One region of the Streptomyces sp. NPDC102406 genome, then DNA from elsewhere that is predicted to be linked to it. Evidence: predicted binding sites of a transcription regulator. Region 1 holds the regulator's gene; each other region holds the start of a gene.
The links. Region 1 encodes HrcA, which represses chaperone genes, less so after heat shock. Its sites were predicted from a motif close to TTNGCACTCNGNNNNNCNGAGTGCNAA; they were not measured.

Region 1 (7,636 bases):
GCGCGTTGCTCGCGGACGAACTCCGCATTCACCGTCGAACCGTGCCCCGGTACGTAACAGGCGTCCTCGCCGCCGAGGGAGAGCAGCCGGTCGAGCGCCGCGGGCCACCGCCGCCCGGCCGCGTCCGGTCCCGCCTGGGGTTCGCCCGATTCCTCGACCAGGTCGCCGCAGAAGACGATCTCCGGGCCCGGGGAGGGTTCGGAGACCAGGACCGCGAGGTCGTGGCCGCTGTGGGCGGGCCCGACGTTGGCGAGCAGCACCTGGACGCCGCCGCCCAGGTCCAGCGTGCGCTCGCCGCAGACGCGATGGCGCGGGACGACGAGGAGGTCCGCCGCCTCGGCCGCCAGATCGGGGTCGAGGCCGTGCCGCACGGCGTCGGCGCGGAGCGCGTCGGCGCCCTGCGCGAACACGGTGTCGATGCCCGCGGCCCCGTAGCTCTCGACGCCGGCGAACGCCGCCGTCCCGAAGACGTGGTCGAAGTGCGGATGGGTGAGTGCGACGTGCGTCACACGTCCGTGCGCGCCCAGGAGGCGACGGGTGTCCTGCCGCAGCCGGACGCCCTCCCGAAGTGAGGATCCCGTGTCGATCAGCAGGGCGGCGTCCTCGCCCACGACGAGCCCCGTCGTGCAGTCCCAGCCGGGCAGCCGCACCCGCCCCACCCGGGGCGCCAGCTCCTCCCAAAACGCCGACTTCCAGTCGATACCCGCCGAGCTCCGCGCGTTCGTCCCGCTTTTCATGGGGCTGACGCTAGCGGCCTTGCCGGGTCCGTACCCACCGGCCGTACACTGAGCCGGGGACGATTGGCACTCGCGCGCAGCGAGTGCCAAAACGAGAAAGATCGATCGCAGCGGGACAGTTGCTGGAGGTGTGCGCCGATGCTCAGTGAACGCAGGCTCGAAGTGCTGCGCGCCATCGTCCAGGACTACGTCGGCACCGAGGAGCCGGTCGGTTCCAAGGCGCTGACCGAGCGGCACAGCCTGGGCGTCTCACCGGCGACGGTGCGCAACGACATGGCTGCCCTGGAGGACGAGGGGTTCATCGCCCAGCCGCACACCAGTGCCGGGCGCATCCCCACCGACAAGGGGTACCGCCTCTTCGTCGACAAGCTCACCGCGGTGAAGCCGATGACCGCGCCCGAGCGGCGCGCCATCCAGAACTTCCTGGAGGGCGCCGTCGACCTCGACGACGTCGTCGGACGTACCGTGCGGCTGCTCGCGCAGCTCACACGGCAGGTCGCGGTCGTCCAGTACCCGTCCCTCACGCGGTCGACCGTGCGCCATGTCGAACTGCTCGCGCTCGCGCCCGCCCGGCTCATGCTCGTCCTGATCACGGACACCGGGCGCGTCGAGCAGCGGATGATCGACTGTCCGGCGCCGTTCGGTGAGGCGTCCCTGGCCGACCTGCGGGCGCGGCTCAACGCGCGCGTGGCGGGGCGCCGGTTCACCGACGTACCGCAGTTGGTGCAGGACCTGCCGGAGGCCTTCGAGACGGAGGATCGCGGCACGGTCTCGACGGTGCTCTCCACCCTTCTGGAGACGCTCGTCGAGGAGACCGAGGAGCGGCTGATGATCGGCGGAACCGCCAATCTCACCCGCTTCGGGCATGACTTTCCCCTCACCATCCGGCCCGTCCTCGAGGCCCTTGAGGAGCAGGTCGTGCTCCTCAAGTTGCTTGGTGAGGTGGGTGATTCGGGCATGGCCGTACGGATCGGTCACGAGAACGCCCACGAGGGACTCAACTCCACGTCCGTCGTGTCGGTCGGCTACGGTTCGGGCGGCGAGGCAGTCGCCAAGCTCGGCGTGGTCGGACCGACCCGCATGGATTACCCGGGAACGATGGGAGCAGTACGCGCAGTGGCACGTTACGTCGGACAGATCCTGGCGGAGTCGTAAGTGGCCACGGACTACTACGCCGTACTCGGCGTGCGCCGCGACGCTTCCCAGGACGAGATCAAGAAGGCCTTCCGCAGGCTGGCCCGTGAGCTTCACCCGGACGTGAATCCGGACCCGAAGACGCAGGAGCGGTTCAAGGAGATCAACGCCGCCTACGAGGTGCTCTCCGACCCGCAGAAGAAGCAGGTCTACGACCTCGGCGGTGACCCCCTCTCGGGTTCCGGCGGGGGCGGCGCGGGCGGCTTCGGAGCCGGTGGCTTCGGGAACTTCTCGGACATCATGGACGCGTTCTTCGGGACCGCGTCGCAGCGTGGCCCCCGGTCGCGTACGCGCCGCGGCCAGGACGCCATGATCCGGCTGGAGATCGAGCTGGACGAGGCCGCCTTCGGCACCACCAAGGACATCCAGGTCGACACGGCCGTCGTCTGCACGACGTGCAGCGGCGAGGGCGCGGCCCCAGGGACCTCCGCGCAGACCTGCGACATGTGTCGCGGGCGCGGTGAGGTCTCGCAGGTCACCCGGTCCTTCCTCGGCCAGGTCATGACGAGCCGGCCGTGCCCGCAGTGCCAGGGCTTCGGCACCGTCGTGCCGACGCCGTGCCCCGAGTGCGCCGGTGACGGCCGCATCCGGTCGCGGCGCACACTGACGGTGAAGATCCCGGCCGGTGTGGACAACGGGACGCGGATCCAGCTCGCGGGCGAGGGTGAGGTCGGCCCCGGCGGCGGCCCCGCCGGTGACCTGTACGTGGAGATCCACGAGCTGCCGCACCCCGTCTTCCAGCGGCGCGGCGACGACCTGCACTGCACCGTGACCATCCCGATGACGGCGGCGTCCCTCGGCACGAAGGTGCCGCTGGAGACGCTCGACGGCATGGAGGAGGTCGACATCCGGCCCGGCACCCAGTCCGGGCAGTCGGTCCCGCTGCACGGGCGCGGCATCACGCACCTGCGCGGCGGCGGTCGCGGCGACCTCATCGTGCACGTCGAGGTGCTGACGCCGCAGAAGCTCGACCCCGAGCAGGAGCGGCTGTTGCGGGAGCTGGCGAAGCTGCGCGGGGAGGAGCGGCCCACGGGGCAGTTCCAGCCCGGCCAGCAGGGCCTGTTCTCACGGCTGAAGGACGCGTTCAACGGGCGGTGAGCCCGTAGGTCGCCGCGAAGGGGTCCGGGGTCTTCCCGGGCCCCTTCGCGGCGATTCGGTCGTCCGGGGACTCCGTGGCACGATGCCGGTATGTCCTCCGCGGTGACCGATCTCTGCCCCTGTCCGATCGTGCAGGCCCCCATGGCGGGGGGCGCGTCCTGCCCCGAACTCGTGGCCGCCGTGTCCGAGTCGGGCGGGCTCGGGTTCCTCGCCGCCGGGTACAAGACGGCCGACGGGATGTACCAGGAGATCAAGCAGGTGCGGGGGCTGACCGGGCGGCCGTTCGGCGTCAACCTGTTCATGCCGCAGCCCGAGCACGCGGACCCGGCCGCGGTCGACGTCTACCGCCATCAGCTCGCCGGTGAGGCCGGGTGGTACCAGACGCGGCTCGGCGACCCCGACAGCGGACGCGACGACGGGTACGACGCCAAGCTCGCCATCCTTCTCGACGACCCGGTCCCCCTGGTCTCCTTCACCTTCGGCTGCCCCACGCGCGAGGTGACCGAGGCGCTGCGCGGCGTGGGCACCCGCACCGCCGTCACCGTGACGACCGTGGAGGAGGCGCTCGCCGCCCGGCGCTCCGGCGCCGACGCCGTCTGCGTCCAGGGCATCGAGGCCGGCGGCCACCAGGGCACGCACCGCGACAACCCCGAGGCCGACGGCAGCGGCGTCGGCCTCCTCGCGCTGATCGCCCAGGTACGGGAAGCGGTGGAGCTGCCCATCATCGCGGCGGGCGGGATCATGCGGGGCGCCCAGATCGCCGCCGTGCTCGCCGCCGGGGCCGATCTCGCCCAGCTCGGCACGGCGTTCCTCGTGACACCCGAGTCGGGCGCGCCCGCACCGCACAAACAGGCCATGACCGATCCGCTGTTCACCCGGACGGAGCTGACCCGGGCCTTCTCGGGGCGGCCCGCGCGCGGGCTCGTCAACCGCTTCATGCGCGAGCACGGGCCGTACGCGCCCGCCGCGTACCCGGAGGTGCACCACATGACGTCGCCGATCCGCAAGGCCGCCGCCAAGGCCGGTGATCCGCAGGCCATGGCGTTGTGGGCGGGGCAGGGGCACCGGCTCGCCCGGGAGCTGCCGGCCGGGCAGCTCGTCGAGGTCCTCGCCGCCGAACTCCTCGCCGCCAAGGCCGCGCTCGCCCAGGGCGGTGCCGCGTGACCGCGCCGGTGTTCGTGGTCGACGGCCCGGTGCCGGACGACCGCACCTACGTCCTGGACGGGGCCGAGGGGCGGCACGCCGTCTCCGTGAAGCGGCTGCGGGCCGGGGAGGCCCTGGTGCTGACGGACGGGCGCGGGGCGTGGAGCGAGGCGGTCGTCACCGCGGCCGAGGGCAAGGACCGGCTGGTCGTCGAGGCCGGACCGGCCCGCGTCGAGGAGCCCGAGCAGCCCCGGATCACCGTGGTGCAGGCCCTGCCCAAGGGCGATCGCGGTGAACTCGCCGTGGAGACCATGACCGAGACGGGCGTCGACGCGATCGTGCCGTGGGCCGCCGCGCGGTGCATCACGCAGTGGCGCGGTGAGCGCGGCACCAAGGCCCTGGCCAAGTGGCGGGCCACCGCGCGCGAGGCGGGCAAGCAGTCGCGCCGGGTCCGCTTCCCCGAGATCGCGCAGGCGGCGTCCACGAAGGAGGTCGCGGCGCTGCTCGCCGCGGCGGACCTCGCCGTGGTGCTGCACGAGGACCGTGACGCGCCCAGCGCCGCCCTGGCCTCCGCGAAGCTCCCCACGAGCGGGGAGATCGTGCTGGTCGTCGGGCCCGAGGGCGGGGTGTCACCGCAGGAGCTGGAGGTGTTCGAGGCGGCCGGGGCCCGGGCGTTCCGGCTCGGGCGCAGCGTGCTGCGGACGTCGACGGCGGGGACGGCGGCGGTGGCCCTGCTGCTGGGCCGCACCGGCCGCTGGGGCTGACACTCTGGCCGCAAGCGCTCTACCGGGCCGGTGAAGAGAGTGGCATCCTGCCGGGCATGGGGGAATTGCGACGGATCAGCAGGCAATTGCGAAGGTCGCGCACCTCGCGGGTGCTGGCAGCGGGCGGTGTCGCGGCCCTCGTGGTCACCGGCGCGGTCGCGTGCCAGCCGGTCGACGGCGAGCTGAACACGGTCACGGTCGCCGCCACCACCGACAGCCAGGCCACCCAGGAGCTGACCCGGACCCACGCCGAGGTCGCCTGGCTGAGCTGCACCGGCACCTACAGCACAAGCTCCACGCCCAGCAGCTCCTCACCCAGCGAGGTGAGCGTGGACTGCCGGGGCAAGACCAAGGACGGCAAGGACATCACCGTCAAGGGGCAGGTGTACGGGGTCGTGCCCGACAAGTGCGTGCGCGGCGACGTGATCGCCCGGGTCGACAACAAGGTCTGGTTCCGCGTCCAGGTCCTCGGCAACTGCGCGGCGACGAACACCACCACGTACCCGCCCGCGCCCCCGCCCGAGGAACCCGCGCACCAGGAACCGCAGCCCGGCGCCACCCGCACCGTGACCGAGACCGTCACCGTCCGCGAACCCGACCCCAACTGCTCCTGCTTCGAGGGGAAATGACGCGAGGGCTGACGCGCGGCACGCCGCGAATTTAAGGTGGACGGGGTGACGAACCCTGCCTACCTCCGGTTCCCGCACCCGCACGGCGACTCGGTGGTCTTCACCGCCGAGGACGACGTGTGGGCCGCACCCCTCGACGGCGGCCGAGCCTGGCGCGTCAGTGCCGACAACGTACCCGTCAGCCACCCACGGATCTCCCCGGACGGCTCGACCGTCGCCTGGACGTCACGGCGCGACGGCGCCCCCGAGGTGCATGTCGCCCCGCTCGACGGCGGGGCCGCCGACCGGCTGACGTACTGGGGGAGCTGGACCACCACCGTCCGCGGCTGGACACCCGACGGGCGGGTCCTCGCCACCAGCACCCACGGCCAGGCCACGCTGCGCCGGAGCTGGGCCTGGGCCCTGCCGCTCGACGGCGGCCCCGCCGAACTCCTGCCCTACGGGCCCGTCGGCGGCGTCGCGCACGGGCCGGACGCCGCGGTGCTGCTGCTGTCCGCGCCGATGGGACGGGAGGCCGCCTGGTGGAAGCGGTACCGGGGCGGCACGGCGGGGAAGCTGTGGATCGACCGGGACGGCGACGGCGACTTCGTCCGGCTGCACGAAGACCTCGACGGCAACATCGAGTGCCCGCTGTGGGTGGGGCAGCGGATCGCGTTCCTCTCCGACCACGAGGGGGTCGGGGCGCTTTACTCGTCCCGCGCCGACGGGGCGGGACTGCGCCGGCACACACCGGTCGAGGACGCGTTCTACGCCCGGCACGCCGCCACCGACGGAACCCGCGTCGTGTACGCGAGCGCCGGTGAACTCCACGTCGTCGACGACCTGGAGACAGCCGGACCGCGCCCCCTGGACGTACGGCTCGGCGGGCCGCGCACCCAATTGCGGCCGTGGCCCCTCCACGCCGCGCACTGGTTCGGGGCCGCCTCGCCCGACCACACCGGCCGCGGCAGCGCGATCGCCGTGCGCGGCGCCGTGCACTGGGTGACCCACCGCGCGGGACCCGCCCGCGCGCTCGCCGCCGAGCCCGGCGTACGGGCCAGGCTCCCGCACACGTTCCGCGTCGACGGTGAGGAACACGTCGTGTGGGCGACCGACGCCGAGGGCGATGACGCGCTGGAGTTCGCCCCCGCCACCGGGGCCGTGCCCGGCGGCACACCCCGCCGGCTCGGCGCCGGACGGCTCGGCCGGGTGCTCGGGCTCACCGTCGCGCCGGACGGCGGCCGGGTCGCCGTCGCCTCGCACGACGGCCGGGTCCTGCTCGTCGAACGGGACAGCGGCGACGTACGCGAAGTGGACAGCAGCGAGGACGGGCAAGCGAGCGGACTCACCTTCTCGCCCGACTCGGCGTGGCTCGCCTGGTCGCACCCCGGCCCGCACGGGCTGCGGCAGCTCAAGCTCGCCAACACCGCCGACCTCGCCGTCACCGAGGCGACCCCGCTGCGCTTCCGGGACTACGCGCCCGCGTTCACCCTCGACGGCAAGCACCTGGCGTTCCTGTCGGCCCGCTCCTTCGACCCCGTCTACGACGAGCACGCCTTCGACCTGGCGTTCGTCAGCGGCGCACGCCCGCATCTGCTCGTCCTGGCCGCGACGACCCCGTCACCCTTCGGGCCGCAGCGGCACGGGCGGCCCTTCGAACCGGCGGACGCCCCCGGCGCCGAGACACCCGACAGCGAGGGCACACCCGCCACCCGCGTCGACCTGGAAGGGCTCGCCGACCGCATCGTGCCCTTTCCCGTCGAGGCCGCCCGGTACTCGACGCTGCGGGCCGCCAAGGACGGCGTGCTGTGGCTGCGGCACCCGGTGCGCGGCGTCCTCGGCGACGCACGGGCCGACCGCAACGACCCCGAGCCGAAGACCCGGCTCGAACGCTACGACCTCGCCCAGCAGCGCCTGGAGGAACTCGGCGCCGATGCCGGTCACTTCGAGGTCACCGGCGACGGCAAGCGGGTCCTGCTGTGGACCGGCGAGGTGCTGAAGGTCGTACCGAGCGACCGGCGCCCGGCCCACGACGACGACAGCGACACCAACATCACCGTCGACCTGGCCCGCGTCAGCCAGCGCGTCGACC
Region 2 (7,636 bases), 550 kb from region 1:
GCTGTCCTGGGTCCGGGAACAGGCCCTGGATCGGGAGCCGGTGCGCCGCGAGACGCTGCGCGCGCCGCAGGACCGCGTACTCGTGATCACCTGGTGGGACGCGGAGTACGACGCCGATCTGCCCGAACTGCCCGAGCCGGGGCCCGAGTTGGTGACGCGGACCGTGCACAGGTGGCGTTTCGAAGCGGTCTGACGCGGTCTGAGAACCGTCTGAGATTTCCGAAAGCGTGGGCCAAGTGGTTTACCGCTGTAATAATTCGGACTTAAGTTCCCCGTGTGACTGAGCAGAAACGGTTCCGTGCGCGTGCGGTGAAGGTGGTGGCGGTCGCCTTCGGCTGTGTCCTCGTGCTCGGCGGAGCGGGCGCGGGGTGGCTCTACTGGCACCTCGACCGCAACATCCACAGCGTCGACATCGACGGCGCCCTCGGCGACGACCGCCCCGCCAGGCCGGTGGCCGCCGCCTCCCCCTCGGCGACCGCGGCCGCGCGCCCGGTCGACACGAGCGTCCTCAACCTCCTGGTCCTGGGCTCCGACTCACGCACCGGCGAGGAGAACAAGGCGCTCGGCGGCGGCGACAGCGGCGGCGCCCGCTCCGACACCGCGATGGTCGTGCACCTGGACGCCGGGCGCACCTCCGCGACGGTGGTGAGCATCCCCCGCGACACCCTCGTCGAACGCCCCTCCTGCCCGACGGAGTCCGGTGGCACGAGCGCGGTCGCGTACGGCGTCATGTTCAACAGCGCCTACGCGCTGGGCGGTCCGGTCTGCGCGGTCAAGACCGTCGAGCACCTCACCGGGGTGCGCATGGACCACTACCTGGAGGTCGACTTCGCGGGGTTCGCGAAGCTGGTGGACGCGCTCGGCGGGGTGGACGTCACCACGGGCGAGGCGATCGACGACGACCTCAGCCACCTCCACCTGGAGGCGGGCGACCACCACCTCGACGGCGCCCAGGCCCTCGCCTTCGCCCGCACCCGGCACGGCGTCGGCGACGGCAGCGACCTGGGGCGCATCAAACTCCAGCAGCAGTTGGTGAAAGCGCTGATGAGCAAGGTCTCCGCCGACGGCCTGCTGACCGACCCGGCCCGCCTCTACACGGTCGCCGACGCGGCCACCGGCAGCCTCACCGCGGACACCGGACTCGACTCCCTCGCCGAACTCACCGGCCTGGCCCGCAGCCTCGGCGACCTGACGGCGGACTCGGTCAGGACGGTCGTGATGCCGGTCGTACGGGCCCCCTCGGACGCGAACCGGGTGGTGGCGGACGAACCGGAGGCGGGAAAGCTGTGGGAGTCGCTGCGCTGACCGCGGGCACGGGCCTGACCTGCTGCAACGCCCGCGCCCTGCGCCGCGTCGAAAAAACTTGGGAAGAATGCGGCGGCCGTGTCGATCCGGCCGCCGCCCGTTCGACGCAGGAGTTGAGAGGCCGGGAACGAACCCCGGCCGACGCGAAGAAGCCCGTTCGCGACGCCCGGCAAGAAACACAGGAGACGACCGTGCCCCGCTACCTGACGATGGTCCGCATCGACGAGCAGAACGCCCCCGCCGAGGGCCCCAGCGAAGGACTCATGCAGCGCATGGGCGCCCTCATCGAGGAGATGACGAAGGCCGGTGTGCTGCTCGACACGGCCGGTCTGACCCCGACCGCGCAGGGCAAGCGCGTGCGCTACGAGAAGGGCGACATCACCGTCACCGACGGCCCCTTCACCGAGTCCAAGGAGGTCATCGGCGGCTACGCGATCATCCAGGCGAAGGACGAGGCCGAGGCCCTCGAATGGACCACCCGGTTCCTCAAGGTCCACGAGGAGCACTGGACGATCACCTCCGAGGTCCGCGAGATCGCCGAGGGCTGAGCGCCCCGGGACCTTGGCGGCGGGTCCTGGGCGGTGTCTGATGGTGGGCTGTGACCGAGCCACCCGCCCACGCCGCCACCACCCGCGCCATCGAGACCGTCTTCCGCATGGAGGCCCCGCGCATCATCGCGGCCGTCACCCGCGTCGTGCGCGACGTCGGCATCGCGGAGGAACTGGCGCAGGACGCGCTGGTCGCCGCCCTGGAGCAGTGGCCGGTGACCGGCGTCCCCGAAAGGCCGGGCGGCTGGCTCACCGCCGTCGCCCGGCGCCGCGCCGTGGACCTGGTGCGGCGCCGCGAGAACTACGCGCGCAAGCTCCAGGAGGTGGGCAGGGCGACGGAGTTCGCGTACGAGGCGCCGGTCGCCGCCGACCCCGACGACATCGACGACGACCTGCTGCGCCTCGTCTTCATGAGCTGCCACCCGGTGCTGTCCGCCGAGTCCCGCGTCGCGCTGACCCTGCGGTTGCTCGGCGGTCTGACCACCGCCGAGACGGCCCGCGCGGTGCTCGCCCCCGAACCGACCGTCGCCCAGCGCATCGTGCGCGCCAAGCGCACCCTCGCCACGCGCAACGTCGCCTTCGAGGTGCCGACGGGCCCCGACCGCGAGGCCCGGCTCGGCTCGGTCCTGGAGGTCATCTACCTCATCTTCAACGAGGGCTACGCGGCCACGGCCGGTGACGACTACCTCCGGCCAGGCCTGTGCGAGGACGCCCTGCGGCTCGCCCGGGTCCTCCAGGCGCTCATGCCGGGCGAGCCCGAAGTGCACGGCCTGGCCGCGCTGTTGGAGCTCCAGTCGTCCCGCGCCGCCGCCCGCACGGGAGCCGACGGTGCGCCCGTCCTGCTCCGGGACCAGAACCGCGGGCGCTGGAACATGCTGCTGATCCGGCGCGGCTTCGCGGCACTGACCCGCGCCGACGCGGTGGCATCCGGTCCGCCCGGCCCGTACGTCCTCCAGGCCGCGATCGCCGCGTGCCACGCCCGCGCCGCTACGTACGAGGAGACCAACTGGGCGCAGATCGCCACCCTTTACGGTCTCCTCGCGGCCCGCGCGCCGTCACCGGTGGTGGAGCTGAACCGGGCGGTGGCCGTGTCGATGGTGGAGGGTCCCGGCGCGGCGCTCGCCCTCGTGGACGCGCTCGCGGGCGAACCGGCGCTGCGGGGCTACCACTTGCTGCCGAGCGTGCGCGGTGACCTGCTGGAACGGCTGGGCCGCACGGCGGAGGCGCGGGCGGAGTACGGGCGCGCGGCCTCCCTGACCCGCAACGAACGCGAGAGACAGTTCCTGCTGGGCCGGTCGCGGCCGGAAGGGGCCCCGCCGTCGGGACCGTGACCCGCGTCCGGCTCAGCGCGCGGGGGAGCCCACCAGCATGGTCGGGGCGCCGCCGACCCGGGTCAGGAACACGGTCGCCGACCGCTTCCCGAACGGCTTCGGCATGACCTTGCGCCGCAACTCCTCCGGCTCGACGGCCGAGCCCCGCTTCTTCACGGTCAGCACCCCGACCTCCCGCTCCCGCAGCAGCGCCTTCAGCTTCTTCACGTTGAACGGGAGGCGGTCGGTGATCTCGTAGGCGGAGGCGTACGGGGTCGGGCGCAGCTCGTCCGCCGTCACGTAGGCGATCGTCTCGTCGATGAGCCCGCCGCCGACCTCCTCGGCGACCTCGGCGACGAGATGGGCGCGGATGACGGCGCCGTCCGGCTCGTACAGGTACCGCCCCACGGCCCGCACCCCGGGGTCCGGCAGCCCGCGCCCGACCAGGCGCCGGGGCCCCGGCAGCAGCGTGGCCCCCATCCGTCCCGGCTCCGTGCCGAACCACAGGACGGCCTCCTTCACGTCCCCGCCGTCCGAGATCCACTCGGCCTCCGCCCCCGGCGGGATCGCCTCGTGCGGAATGCCGGGCGCGATCTTCAGCGCGGCGTGCGGCGCCGAGAGCGCGGCGGAGACGGCCCAGGACAGCGGCGGGGAGTAGTTCTCGGGGTCGAAGATCCGGCCGCGCCCCGCCGAGCGCCGGGCCGGGTCCACGAAGACGGCGTCGTACGCGGCCGTGTCCACCTCGGTGACGTCCGCCTCCCGTACGTCGATGAGGCCGGCGAGCCCGAGCGCCTCGGCGTTGGCCCGCGCCACCGCGCACGTCGCCGGGTCCCGGTCCACGGCGAGGACCGAGATCCCCGCGCGGGCCAGCGCGATCGCGTCGCCGCCGATGCCGCAGCACAGGTCGGCGACGGAGCGGACCCCGAGGGCGCGGAACGACTCGGCGCGGTGGGCGGCCACACTCGTCCGGGTCGCCTGCTCGACCCCGTTCGGCGTGAAGTACATGCGGGCCGCGTCCTCGGGCCCGAACTTCGCCGCCGCCCGCTGCCGCAGCCGCGCCTGGGCGAGCGCCGCCGAGACGAGTTCGGCCGGGTGCTCGCGGCGCAGCCGGGTGGCGAGCGCGAGCTCCCGCGCCGGATCGTGGTCGCGCAACGCGTCGAGCAGGGTCTGCCCCTCGGGGGTGAGGAGGGCGAGGAGGGCGCGGGCGTCAGCGGAGGGGGAGAAGGAGCTCACCCGGACCATTGTGGGCCAGTCGGAGGACGGGCCGCGCACGGCGGCGGTGTCGTCCCCCGATCACGCCCTTGAGCTGCGAGGATCCGGCGCCATGCCACTAGTACGACAAGCTGAGGAAGCCGCTCCGAAGCCGTCTCGCACCCGCCCCGGACGCCGCCGCGCCCTCGGCTCGTACGCCACCGGGCGCGGGACCGGGCGGGTACGGCGCGCGCTCGTCTGCGCGCTGGCCGCCGCCCTGCTCAGCGGTTGCGCACAGTCCGTGGACCCGATCGAACGCATGGGCAGGAAGGCCGCGCAGAAGGTCCGGCACCATGCGGCGGCCGGGCGGGCCGACGCGGCCGGTGGACCCGGAGTGCCGGGCGCCCCTGGCGCCCCGGCCCGCGCCACCACGGTCCCGCCCGTCGACGCCCACCGCCGCTGGGGCCTCGCCGCGCCGTTGGCTCCCGCGCCGGCCCCCCCGGCCCGCCGGATCGTCCGGCCGCGGACCCGGGGCACGCTGCCCCGGGTCGTCGGGCGCGTCCCCACCCGGGACAAGGTCGTCTTCCTCGTCCTCGACGAGAACGCGGACGAAGACCCCCGCTTCGTCGACCTGGTCCGCGATCTGCGCCTGCCGGTCTCGGTGTTCCTCACGCGCGCGGTCGCGGGCCCCGGCCGCGACGGGTTCGGCCGGCTCCGCGCGCTCGGTGCCGGGATCGGGAACCGCACGCTCACCCACCCGTTCCTGCCCGGCCTCGGTCACGTGGGGCAGCACGCCGAGATCTGCGGCCAGCAGGAGCGCCTGAAGGACCGCTTCGGCGTGGCCCCGCGACTGCTCCGCCCGCCCTACGACGCCTACGACGCCGAGACGCTGCGGGCGGCGGGCGACTGCGGCATCGACGCGATCGTCCTGGGGCGGCCCGTCGCCGACACCGGGCGGCTGCGCCCCGGCGACATCGTCCCGGCCGAGGCACACGGCGGCACGACCCTCACCGAGGTGACCGTGCGCCTCCTCCGCCGCGTCCAGGGGCAGGGTCTGACGGTGGGGCGCCTGGAGGACTACCTCTAAGGCGTCCCGTACGCGCCGCCCCGGCGCCCGAAAAGCGCGCCACCTCCGGACGTAATTGGCACTCCGCTTGACCGAGTGCTAATCGCGGTCATAGTCTCGGCCCTGGCACTCCCCACTGGAGAGTGCCAACAGCGACGGGCAGGTCCGGCACCCGCGACGACGGATCCACCTGGTCGCCACCTCAGACTCTTAACCCCGTGAGATCTCCGAAGGGGGAGACCGGATCGTGACGACCGCCAGCTCCAAGGTTGCCATCAAGCCGCTCGAGGACCGCATTGTGGTCCAGCCGCTCGACGCCGAGCAGACCACGGCCTCCGGCCTGGTCATTCCGGACACCGCGAAGGAGAAGCCCCAGGAGGGCGTCGTCCTCGCCGTGGGCCCGGGGCGCTTCGAGAACGGCGAGCGTCTGCCGCTCGACGTGAACACCGGCGACATCGTGCTGTACAGCAAGTACGGCGGCACCGAGGTCAAGTACAACGGCGAGGAGTACCTCGTCCTCTCGGCCCGTGACGTCCTCGCGATCGTCGAGAAGTAACCAAGCCGAGTAGCAGCTTTTGATGTGAATTGCGCCCCTGGCACCCGCGATCGTAAAGAGCCGGGGTCAGGGGCGTGATTCGTTCACCCCTAGTTTTTCGAGAGGGCTGAAACGCTCCCATGCCGAAGATCCTGAAGTTTGACGAGGACGCCCGTCGCGCCCTCGAGCGCGGCGTCAACAAGCTTGCCGACACGGTCAAGGTGACGATCGGCCCCAAGGGCCGCAACGTCGTCATCGACAAGAAGTTCGGCGCGCCCACCATCACCAACGACGGTGTGACCATCGCCCGCGAGGTCGAGGTCGAGGACCCCTACGAGAACCTCGGCGCGCAGCTCGTGAAGGAGGTGGCGACCAAGACCAACGACATCGCGGGTGACGGCACCACCACCGCCACCGTGCTCGCCCAGGCCCTGGTCAAGGAAGGCCTGCGCAACGTTGCCGCCGGTGCCTCCCCGGCCGCCCTGAAGAAGGGCATCGACGCCGCCGTCAAGGCCGTCTCCGAGGACCTGCTCGCCACGGCGCGCCCGATCGACGAGAAGTCCGACATCGCGGCCGTCGCCGGTCTGTCCGCCCAGGACAGCCAGGTCGGCGAGCTCATCGCCGAGGCCATGGACAAGGTCGGCAAGGACGGTGTCATCACCGTCGAGGAGTCCAACACCTTCGGTCTGGAGCTCGACTTCACCGAGGGCATGGCCTTCGACAAGGGCTACCTGTCCCCGTACTTCGTCACCGACCAGGAGCGTATGGAGGCCGTCCTCGACGACCCGTACATCCTGATCCACCAGGGCAAGATCGGCTCCATCCAGGACCTGCTCCCGCTCCTGGAGAAGGTCATCCAGGCCGGCGGCTCCAAGCCCCTCCTCATCATCGCCGAGGACGTCGAGGGCGAGGCCCTGTCGACCCTGGTCGTGAACAAGATCCGCGGCACGTTCAACGCCGTCGCGGTCAAGGCCCCCGGCTTCGGTGACCGCCGCAAGGCGATGCTCCAGGACATGGCCACCCTCACCGGTGCCACCGTCATCGCCGAGGAGGTCGGCCTCAAGCTCGACCAGGCCGGTCTGGACGTGCTCGGCTCCGCGCGCCGCGTGACCATCACCAAGGACGACACCACGATCGTCGACGGTGGCGGCAGCCACGACGAGGTCGTCGGCCGGGTCAACCAGATCAAGGCCGAGATCGAGAACACGGACTCCGACTGGGACCGCGAGAAGCTCCAGGAGCGCCTCGCGAAGCTCGCTGGCGGCGTCTGCGTGATCAAGGTCGGTGCCGCGACCGAGGTCGAGCTCAAGGAGAAGAAGCACCGTCTGGAGGACGCCATCTCCGCGACCCGCGCCGCGGTCGAGGAGGGCATCGTCTCCGGTGGTGGCTCCGCGCTCGTCCACGCCGTCAAGGTGCTTGAGGGCGGCCTCGGCAAGGAGGGCGACGAGGCCACCGGTGTCGCCGTCGTCCGCCGCGCCGCCGTCGAGCCGCTGCGCTGGATCGCCGAGAACGCGGGCCTCGAGGGCTACGTCATCGTCTCCAAGGTCGCCGAGCTCGACAAGGGCTTCGGTTACAACGCCGCGACCGGCGAGTACGGCGACCTGGTCAAGGCCGGCGTCATCGACCCGGTCAAGGTGACGCGCTCCGCGCTGGAGAACGCCGCGTCCATCGCCTCCCTGCT
Region 3 (7,636 bases), 880 kb from region 1:
CGCGGGCCAGGTCGGCTGCGCGATCGCCGTCTACAAGCGCCTCAAGCACAACAAGTCGATCCGTACGACGATCAAGTCGGCGCTCCCTGCGGGCTTCCTGGGCGTCGGCGAACCCCTCATCTACGGCGTCTCGCTCCCGCTGGGCCGCCCGTTCGTCACGGCGTGCGTGGGCGGCGCGGCGGGCGGCGCGTTCGTCGGCCTCTTCTCGATGCTCGGCACGAAGGTCGGCTCGACGGCGATCGGCCCGTCCGGCTGGGCCCTGTTCCCCCTCCTCAAGGGCAACCACGGCCTGGGCACGACCTGCCTGATCTACGGCGGCGGCCTCCTCATCGGCTACGCCGTCGGCTTCCTGGCCACGTACTTCTTCGGCTTCAGCAAGCAGATGCTCTCCGAGCTGAACCATGACGTCGACGCGGGCGAATCCCCGACGGCCCGCGCGGAGGCCACCCCGGCGACCCCGGAACCGGCGCGGGCCTGACCAACCCGACCTGCGGCTTCGCCGGTGCCCGGGGCACGGGAACCGCAGGGACGTCTACCGCGACCCGTGACGTCCCGCGCCCCACCCGCTCAGGGCAGCCGCTCCTCCTGATCGACCGCCCGCACACGCGCCCGCAGCTCCTCCGCCACCGGCGCGGGCGCCACCGCCTCCGGGGGGCAGTCCCACTCGCACCCGCCCCCCGGAGGCCGCAACTGCACATACCCGCCCTCCCGCCCCATGACCTGCCCGACGCGCCCGCTCCGCGCGTCGATGACATAGGGACCGAGACTCATCGCGCATGCCTCTCGTGCAGCACGGCCACCATCCGCATCGCCGTGTCCAGGTTCACGCACCCCAGATCGACCAGCGGGTACCGCGCCTCCCCCGCCGCCGACACGGGATCGACCCGCAGGGACGGCAGCAGCACGCCCAGTACCGCGAGTTCGGCCCGTAGTTGGGCGATGACCTCCTCCACCACCCGCAACCGCTCCGCGTCCCGCACGACCATGGCTCCACTCCTTCACGCCGAGTTCCGCTTGCGGCACACAGCGTGACCGGTCCGGCTCTACGCTGACCAGGGGCTCAAGCCCAACAAACTCTTTGTTGCCCTGGGAGTCGACGCACATGACCGGAGCGAAGGAACCCGATCCCTCATCCCGCCGCCTGATGGTCGGCGAGGAACTGCGCCACGCGAGAGAGCGGGCGGACCTGACCCAACAGGCGCTGGGTGAGCGGCTGTTCGTGAGCGGGTCGTACGTCGGCCAGATGGAGGCGGGCACGCGGCGGATCCTGCCGGACATGGCGCAACGGCTGGACGAAGCGCTGGGAACGGCGGGCTTCTTCACCCGGCACGCGGCGAAGGCCAACCAGTCGAAGCATCCCGAGCACTTCGCGGAGGCCGCGGAGGCGGAGGTTCTGGCCATCGAGATCCGGCAGTACGAGTCGCTGCTGATCCCCGGTCTGCTCCAGACGCCGGCCTACGCCCGGGCGGTTTTTCTCGCGTATCAGCCCACGGCGCCGCAGGAGACCATCGACAATTTGGTGGCGGCGCGGATGGAGCGCACCAGACTGCTCACCGATCCAACAAAGCCGTTGTTGTGGACGGTCTTGGACGAGGCCGCCCTGCGCCGGAAGATCGGCGGGCCTTCGGTGATGGCAGAAGCCCTGAGCCACATCACCGATCTGGCCCGCAGACGTCGGGTGATCGTCCAGGTCGTGCCGTTCTCAGCGGGTGCACACGCCGCCCTGGACGGCCCGTTCAAGCTCATGTACTTCCTGGACGCACCACCGCTGTCCTTCGTTGAGGCCCCGAGCACGGGACAGTTGACGGACGATGCGGCCACGGTTGCCCGCCATGAGCTGTCCTACGATCTGCTCAGGGCCGACGCACTCTCCCCGAGGCAATCCCTGGTCTTGATCGAATCAGTGGCGGAGGATTACGCGCATGAAGATCACGCACCCGGAGTTTGACCTCACCTCGGCAACCTGGCACAAGTCCTCTTACAGCGGCGGCCAGGGCGGCGACTGCCTTGAGGTGGCCCGGAACTTCCCTGGCGCCGCGTGGCACAAGTCCAGCCACAGCGGCGGCAGCGGCGGCGAATGCCTGGAAGTCACCTACACCCACCCCGGACTGATCCCGGTCCGCGACTCCAAGGACCCCGACGGCCCGAAGCTCGTGCTCCGGGCGGAGACCTGGTCCGCGTTCATCGCCGACCTGCGGCAACGCTGACCCGAAGCTCAAGCCCCGAGCCCCGAGCCCTGCTTTCAAGGATTGGGTGGTGGGTCTCAACCCACCCACCCTCCCCGCGCGTTGGGCAGCGCGGCCACTTTCCGGGACCGGCTTGCCACGCAGGGTGACGACGCTCTAACGTGCCCGATAACCGAACGACCCCCGCCGGTGCGCCAACACCGGAACGGGGGTCTGTCCAACAAGATCTTCCAAGGAGATCTCGTGGCTGACGCCCACTTTAGTGCTTCCCCCCATGCGCCGCACCCGATGGCCAGCCCGGGCTACGGCAAGCGATCCGCCCCGGACGAACTCCGTCGGAACGGGCACGACTTCGCGCATCTCCCCGAACGGGAGGCGCACATCGCCGCGTTCATCGACCGTCTGCCCGACGGCTCCGACATGTCGGTGAAGCTGCTCTCCCGCTGCCTCCCGTACGGGCAGGCGGCGATGCGTACGGCCCTCAACAACCTGCAACGCGCGGGGCACTTGCGGCGCGGCCGGGAGCACGTCCACGGATCGGGGAGCGCGCGCTGGGTGACCCGGACGTGGTTCTCCCGGACGGCGCGGGACGACGCGTGGTGGACGGCGTACGCGATGGGCGACGTACCGGAGGCGACGCCCGAGCAGGCCGAGCCGACCCAACGCCCGACCCGGACGAGGGCGTTGCTGCTGCTCGCGGCGCTCGGCCGCACCGCGCCCTCGCTCGCGCTGTCCGCCGCCGAGTGCGCGCGGCTCGCGCCGGAGACGGAGCGGTGGTTCACGCGGGGCGCCACCGAGGACGAGCTGACGCAGGCGTTGACGGCCGGGCTGCCCGTGCCGGTCCACAGTCCGGCCGCGTTGATCCGCCGCCGTCTCGTCGACAAGCTGCCGCCACCCGCCCCGCTGGCGACGCGCCCGATCCTGCGCCTGATCGAGTGCACGAAGTGCACGATGCCCGGCCATCCCGAGACGGTGGTGGGCGGCTTCTGCGACGTGTGCCGAGGCGTACGGTCCACGCGCAGGGCGCCCGCCCCCGTACCCCCGGAGATCGTCCGCTCCCGGGTGGCGGAGATGCGCCGGGCGGTGGCGCAGAGCCGGGAGAAGGTACGGAGGTGAGCGCGGCGCCCGCCCGCTCCGCATGCGGCCCGCCGCGCCCTCCCGCATCCTGGGCCCATGGCTGAGAGCACCCTTTCGAAGATCTCCTGGACCGAGTTCCGCCCCGACCGGCGGCGGCTGGTGACCGGCGCCGCGCTGGCCGGTGCGGGCATGCTCGTCGCCGCGGCGGGCGCCGCCGTCCTGACCTACGAGCTGGTCCGCGCGGGCCGCACCTGGACCGGCGGCTGGCAGGTGCCGCCCGCCGAGCTGGCCTCGCGCGCCTTCCACCAGGCGCAGAGCGCGGCGCAGGCCGGCCGCGACGCCTGGACCAGCTACCAGGAATCACCCGTTCGCTAGAGCCCCGCCCAGCGGCAGCAGAAAAACGCCCGAGGGCGGCACCCCCTCGTGAAGAGGAGATACCGCCCTCGGGACGAACAGACCAGCCGAACCGGAGGAATCCGGATCAGAAGTCCATGTCACCGCCCGGCATGCCGCCGCCGGCCGGGGCAGCGCCCGCCTTCTCCGGCTTGTCGGCGATGACGGCCTCGGTGGTGAGGAACAGCGCGGCGATCGACGCGGCGTTCTGGAGCGCGGAGCGCGTCACCTTCGCCGGGTCGATGATGCCCTCGGCGATCATGTCGACGTACTCACCGGTCGCGGCGTTCAGGCCGTGACCGACGGGCAGGTTGCGCACCTTCTCGACGACGACGCCACCCTCGAGACCACCGTTGACGGAGATCTGCTTGAGCGGGGCCTCCAGGGCGAGCTTCACGGCGTTGGCGCCGGTCGCCTCGTCACCTTCGAGCTCCAGCTTCTCGAAGACCGCGGAGGCCTGGAGCAGGGCCACGCCACCACCGGCGACGATGCCCTCCTCGACGGCCGCCTTCGCGTTGCGAACGGCGTCCTCGATGCGGTGCTTGCGCTCCTTGAGCTCGACCTCGGTGGCCGCGCCCGCCTTGATGACGGCGACGCCACCGGCGAGCTTGGCGAGGCGCTCCTGGAGCTTCTCGCGGTCGTAGTCCGAGTCGCTGTTCTCGATCTCGGCACGGATCTGGTTGACGCGGCCCTGGACCTGGTCGCTCTCACCGGAGCCGTCGACGATGGTCGTCTCGTCCTTGGTGATGACGACCTTGCGGGCGCGGCCGAGCAGGTCGAGACCGGCGTTCTCCAGCTTGAGGCCGACCTCCTCGGAGATGACGGTGCCACCGGTGAGGATGGCGATGTCGCCGAGCATGGCCTTGCGGCGGTCACCGAAGCCCGGGGCCTTGACGGCGACGGACTTGAAGGTGCCACGGATCTTGTTGACGACCAGGGTCGACAGGGCCTCGCCCTCGACGTCCTCGGCGATGATCAGCAGCGGCTTGCCGGACTGCATGACCTTCTCGAGCAGCGGAAGGAGGTCCTTCACGTTGCCGATCTTGGAGTTGACGATGAGGATGTACGGGTCGTCGAGCGACGCCTCCATACGCTCCATGTCGGTGGCGAAGTACGCCGAGATGTAGCCCTTGTCGAAGCGCATACCCTCGGTGAGCTCCAGCTCCAGACCGAAGGTCTGGGACTCCTCGACGGTGATGACGCCTTCCTTGCCGACCTTGTCCATCGCCTCGGCGATGAGCTCGCCGATCTGCGTGTCGGCGGCGGAGATGGAGGCCGTGGAAGCGATCTGCTCCTTGGTCTCCACGTCCTTGGCCTGCTCCAGGAGGGCGGCGGAGACGGCCTCGACGGCCTTCTCGATGCCCCGCTTGAGAGCCATCGGGTTGGCACCGGCGGCCACGTTGCGCAGACCCTCGCGCACCAGGGCCTGGGCCAGGACGGTCGCGGTCGTCGTGCCGTCACCGGCGACGTCGTCCGTCTTCTTCGCGACCTCCTTGACCAGCTCGGCGCCGATCTTCTCGTACGGGTCCTCGAGCTCGATCTCCTTGGCGATGGAAACACCATCGTTGGTGATCGTGGGGGCGCCCCACTTCTTCTCGAGGACGACGTTGCGACCCTTGGGGCCCAGGGTCACCTTGACGGCGTCGGCGAGCTGGTTCATGCCGCGCTCGAGGCCGCGCCGTGCCTCCTCGTCGAACGCGATGATCTTGGCCATGTGAAGTGGTCCTCCCGGACGGGGTGGAAACGCAAACGGACCGTGCTGGTGCCCGCGACGGACGGACCTTGAGCCTTGTGGTTCCTTGCCCCACCCGGCTCCCGGACCTCACCGACCCGATCCAAGTTCTGTCACTCTCACCTGGAGAGTGCTAAGCCAATGATTAGCACTCGACCCATGCGAGTGCAAGCGGCTACCACAGATTCGCGGGGGGCGCGCGCAGCACGAAGGGCCCGCGCCCCCGGTGGGGACACGGACCCTGCGTCTCGTACGAAGCCTCAGTCAGTCGCGACGCGCTTCAGCCGGCGGCGGCCAGGCGGACCATGTCGGCCTGCGGCCCCTTCTGGCCCTGCGAGATCTCGAATTCCACTCGCTGACCCTCTTCGAGGGTGCGGTAGCCGTCCATCTGAATCGCGCTGTAGTGGACGAATACATCCGCACCACCGTCGACCGCGATGAAGCCGTACCCCTTCTCCGCGTTGAACCACTTGACGGTGCCCTGAGCCATGCCTAACTCCCCTATTACTGGCCCTTGCACAGACCCGCACTTCGCGGATCCGGGTCAGACCTCACCCCCCCACAAGCGTTGGGGTGTGCGCCGGAACGCGTCGACCGCGGCTGAATGTATCTGCCCAACTGCCGTCTGCAACAGGTCAATCGGACGAGAATTCTGGGCAGCCGCGATCGGGGGAACCGGGCCAACTCACCGGAACCCGGGGCAAGTCGGGCCGGGTAAATGCCATAAAAGGCCCGAAAGGGCGGGGCACTTTGGCTGCTTCTTGTCGCGTCTCGCGCGAGAACTCATATGCGCCCGTCATGCGCCACGGGCGGAAGCGAATCAGCTTTCCCAACTGTACCGCGCTCAACCATGCAGAATTGCCCCCTCCGCTTCTCCGGCGGAGGGGGCAACAAGGAGGACGCGGGGCGGAACGGAAAAGATCAGCCGCCCGCGACGGCGGGAATGATCGAGACCCCGGCGCCGTCCGGCGTCGCCGTCTCCAGGCCCTGCTCGAAGCGGACGTCGTCGTCGTTGACGTAGACGTTGACGAAGCGGCGCAGCTTGCCCTGGTCGTCCAGGACGCGGGCGGCGATCCCGGTGTGGTTCTTCTCCAGGTCGGCGATGACGTCGCCGAGCGTGGCGCCCTCGGCGCTCACCTCGGCCTGCCCGCCGGTGTAGGTACGCAGAATGGTGGGGATCCGGACCTTGACGCTCATGCTGGGTGACTCCTGAGGCTGGGCTGCGTGCGAGTGAGGATGGCTCAGTGGTCCAGGCCGGCGGCCCGGAACGCGTCGAGGGACGGCCGGATCGTCGCCGTGGCCTGCGAGGACTCGGCGACGGCGTCCAGCGTCTTGAGACCGTCACCCGTGTTGAGCACGACGGTCGTGAGCGTCGGGTCGATGAGGCCCGCCTCGATGAGCTTCTTGGTGACGCCGACCGTCACTCCACCGGCCGTCTCCGCGAAGACACCCTCCGTCTGCGCGAGCAGCTTGATCGCCTCGACCACCTGCTCGTCGTCCACGTCCTCCACCGCGCCACCCGTTCGGCGGGCGATATCCAGGACGTACGGCCCGTCGGCCGGGTTGCCGATGGCGAGCGACTTGGCGATGGTGTCCGGCTTCTGCGGGCGCACCACGTCGTGGCCGCCCTTGTAGGCGACGGAGACCGGCGAGCAGCCCTCGGCCTGGGCGCCGAACAGCTTGTAGGGCCTGTCCTCGACGAGGCCGAGCTTGATCAGCTCCTGGAGCCCCTTGTCGATCTTGGTGAACTGGGAGCCGGACGCGATGGGGATGACGAGCTGGTCGGGCAGCCGCCAGCCGAGCTGCTCGCAGATCTCGTAGGCCAGCGTCTTGGAGCCCTCGCCGTAGTACGGGCGCAGGTTCACGTTGACGAAGCCCCAGCCCTCGCCCAGCGGGTCGCCGATCAGCTCGGAGCAGAAGCGGTTCACGTCGTCGTAGTTGCCCTCGATGGCGACGAGGTCACCGCCGTAGACACCGGCCATGACGACCTTGCCCTGCTCCAGGTCGTGCGGGATGAACACGCAGGAGCGGAAGCCCGCGCGGGCGGCGGCGGCGCCCACGGCGCCGGCCAGGTTGCCCGTCGAGGAGCAGGACAGGGTGGTGAAGCCGAAGGCGCGCGCGGCCTCGATGGCCTGGGCGACGACGCGGTCCTTGAAGGAGTGCGTGGGGTTGCCCGAGTCGTCCTTGACGAACAGCTTGCCCGGCTCGACGCCGAGCTCCCGGGCGAGGTTGTCGGCCTTGACCAGCT

Region 2: groES (co-chaperone GroES) is a predicted target of HrcA. The motif match lies at 5,497-5,523, and genes of this name have one in related genera.
Region 3: groL (chaperonin GroEL) is a predicted target of HrcA. The motif match lies at 5,534-5,560, and genes of this name have one in related genera.

Annotation. Positions count from the first base shown of each region.
Region 1 is NZ_JBIWKP010000001.1:1,010,180-1,017,815, forward strand. It holds gene ACIRF8_RS04665 (MBL fold metallo-hydrolase) at 1-737, opposite strand, end outside; gene hrcA (heat-inducible transcriptional repressor HrcA) at 876-1,892, shown strand; gene dnaJ (molecular chaperone DnaJ) at 1,893-3,029, shown strand; gene ACIRF8_RS04680 (nitronate monooxygenase) at 3,120-4,193, shown strand; gene ACIRF8_RS04685 (16S rRNA (uracil(1498)-N(3))-methyltransferase) at 4,190-4,936, shown strand; gene ACIRF8_RS04690 (hypothetical protein) at 4,993-5,565, shown strand; gene ACIRF8_RS04695 (S41 family peptidase) at 5,611-7,636, shown strand, end outside.
Region 2 is NZ_JBIWKP010000001.1:458,672-466,307, forward strand. It holds gene ACIRF8_RS02290 (hypothetical protein) at 1-193, shown strand, start outside; gene ACIRF8_RS02295 (LCP family protein) at 310-1,305, shown strand; gene ACIRF8_RS02300 (YciI family protein) at 1,497-1,853, shown strand; gene ACIRF8_RS02305 (RNA polymerase sigma factor) at 1,961-3,184, shown strand; gene ACIRF8_RS02310 (methyltransferase domain-containing protein) at 3,197-4,405, opposite strand; gene ACIRF8_RS02315 (polysaccharide deacetylase family protein) at 4,488-5,441, shown strand; gene groES (co-chaperone GroES) at 5,668-5,976, shown strand; gene groL (chaperonin GroEL) at 6,096-7,636, shown strand, end outside.
Region 3 is NZ_JBIWKP010000001.1:126,575-134,210, reverse strand. It holds gene ACIRF8_RS00705 (PTS transporter subunit EIIC) at 1-478, shown strand, start outside; gene ACIRF8_RS00700 (hypothetical protein) at 568-771, opposite strand; gene ACIRF8_RS00695 (hypothetical protein) at 768-986, opposite strand; gene ACIRF8_RS00690 (helix-turn-helix domain-containing protein) at 1,103-1,948, shown strand; gene ACIRF8_RS00685 (DUF397 domain-containing protein) at 1,923-2,207, shown strand; gene ACIRF8_RS00680 (hypothetical protein) at 2,475-3,302, shown strand; gene ACIRF8_RS00675 (hypothetical protein) at 3,360-3,638, shown strand; gene groL (chaperonin GroEL) at 3,745-5,370, opposite strand; gene ACIRF8_RS00665 (cold-shock protein) at 5,669-5,878, opposite strand; gene ACIRF8_RS00660 (ubiquitin-like small modifier protein 1) at 6,310-6,585, opposite strand; gene thrC (threonine synthase) at 6,630-7,636, opposite strand, start outside.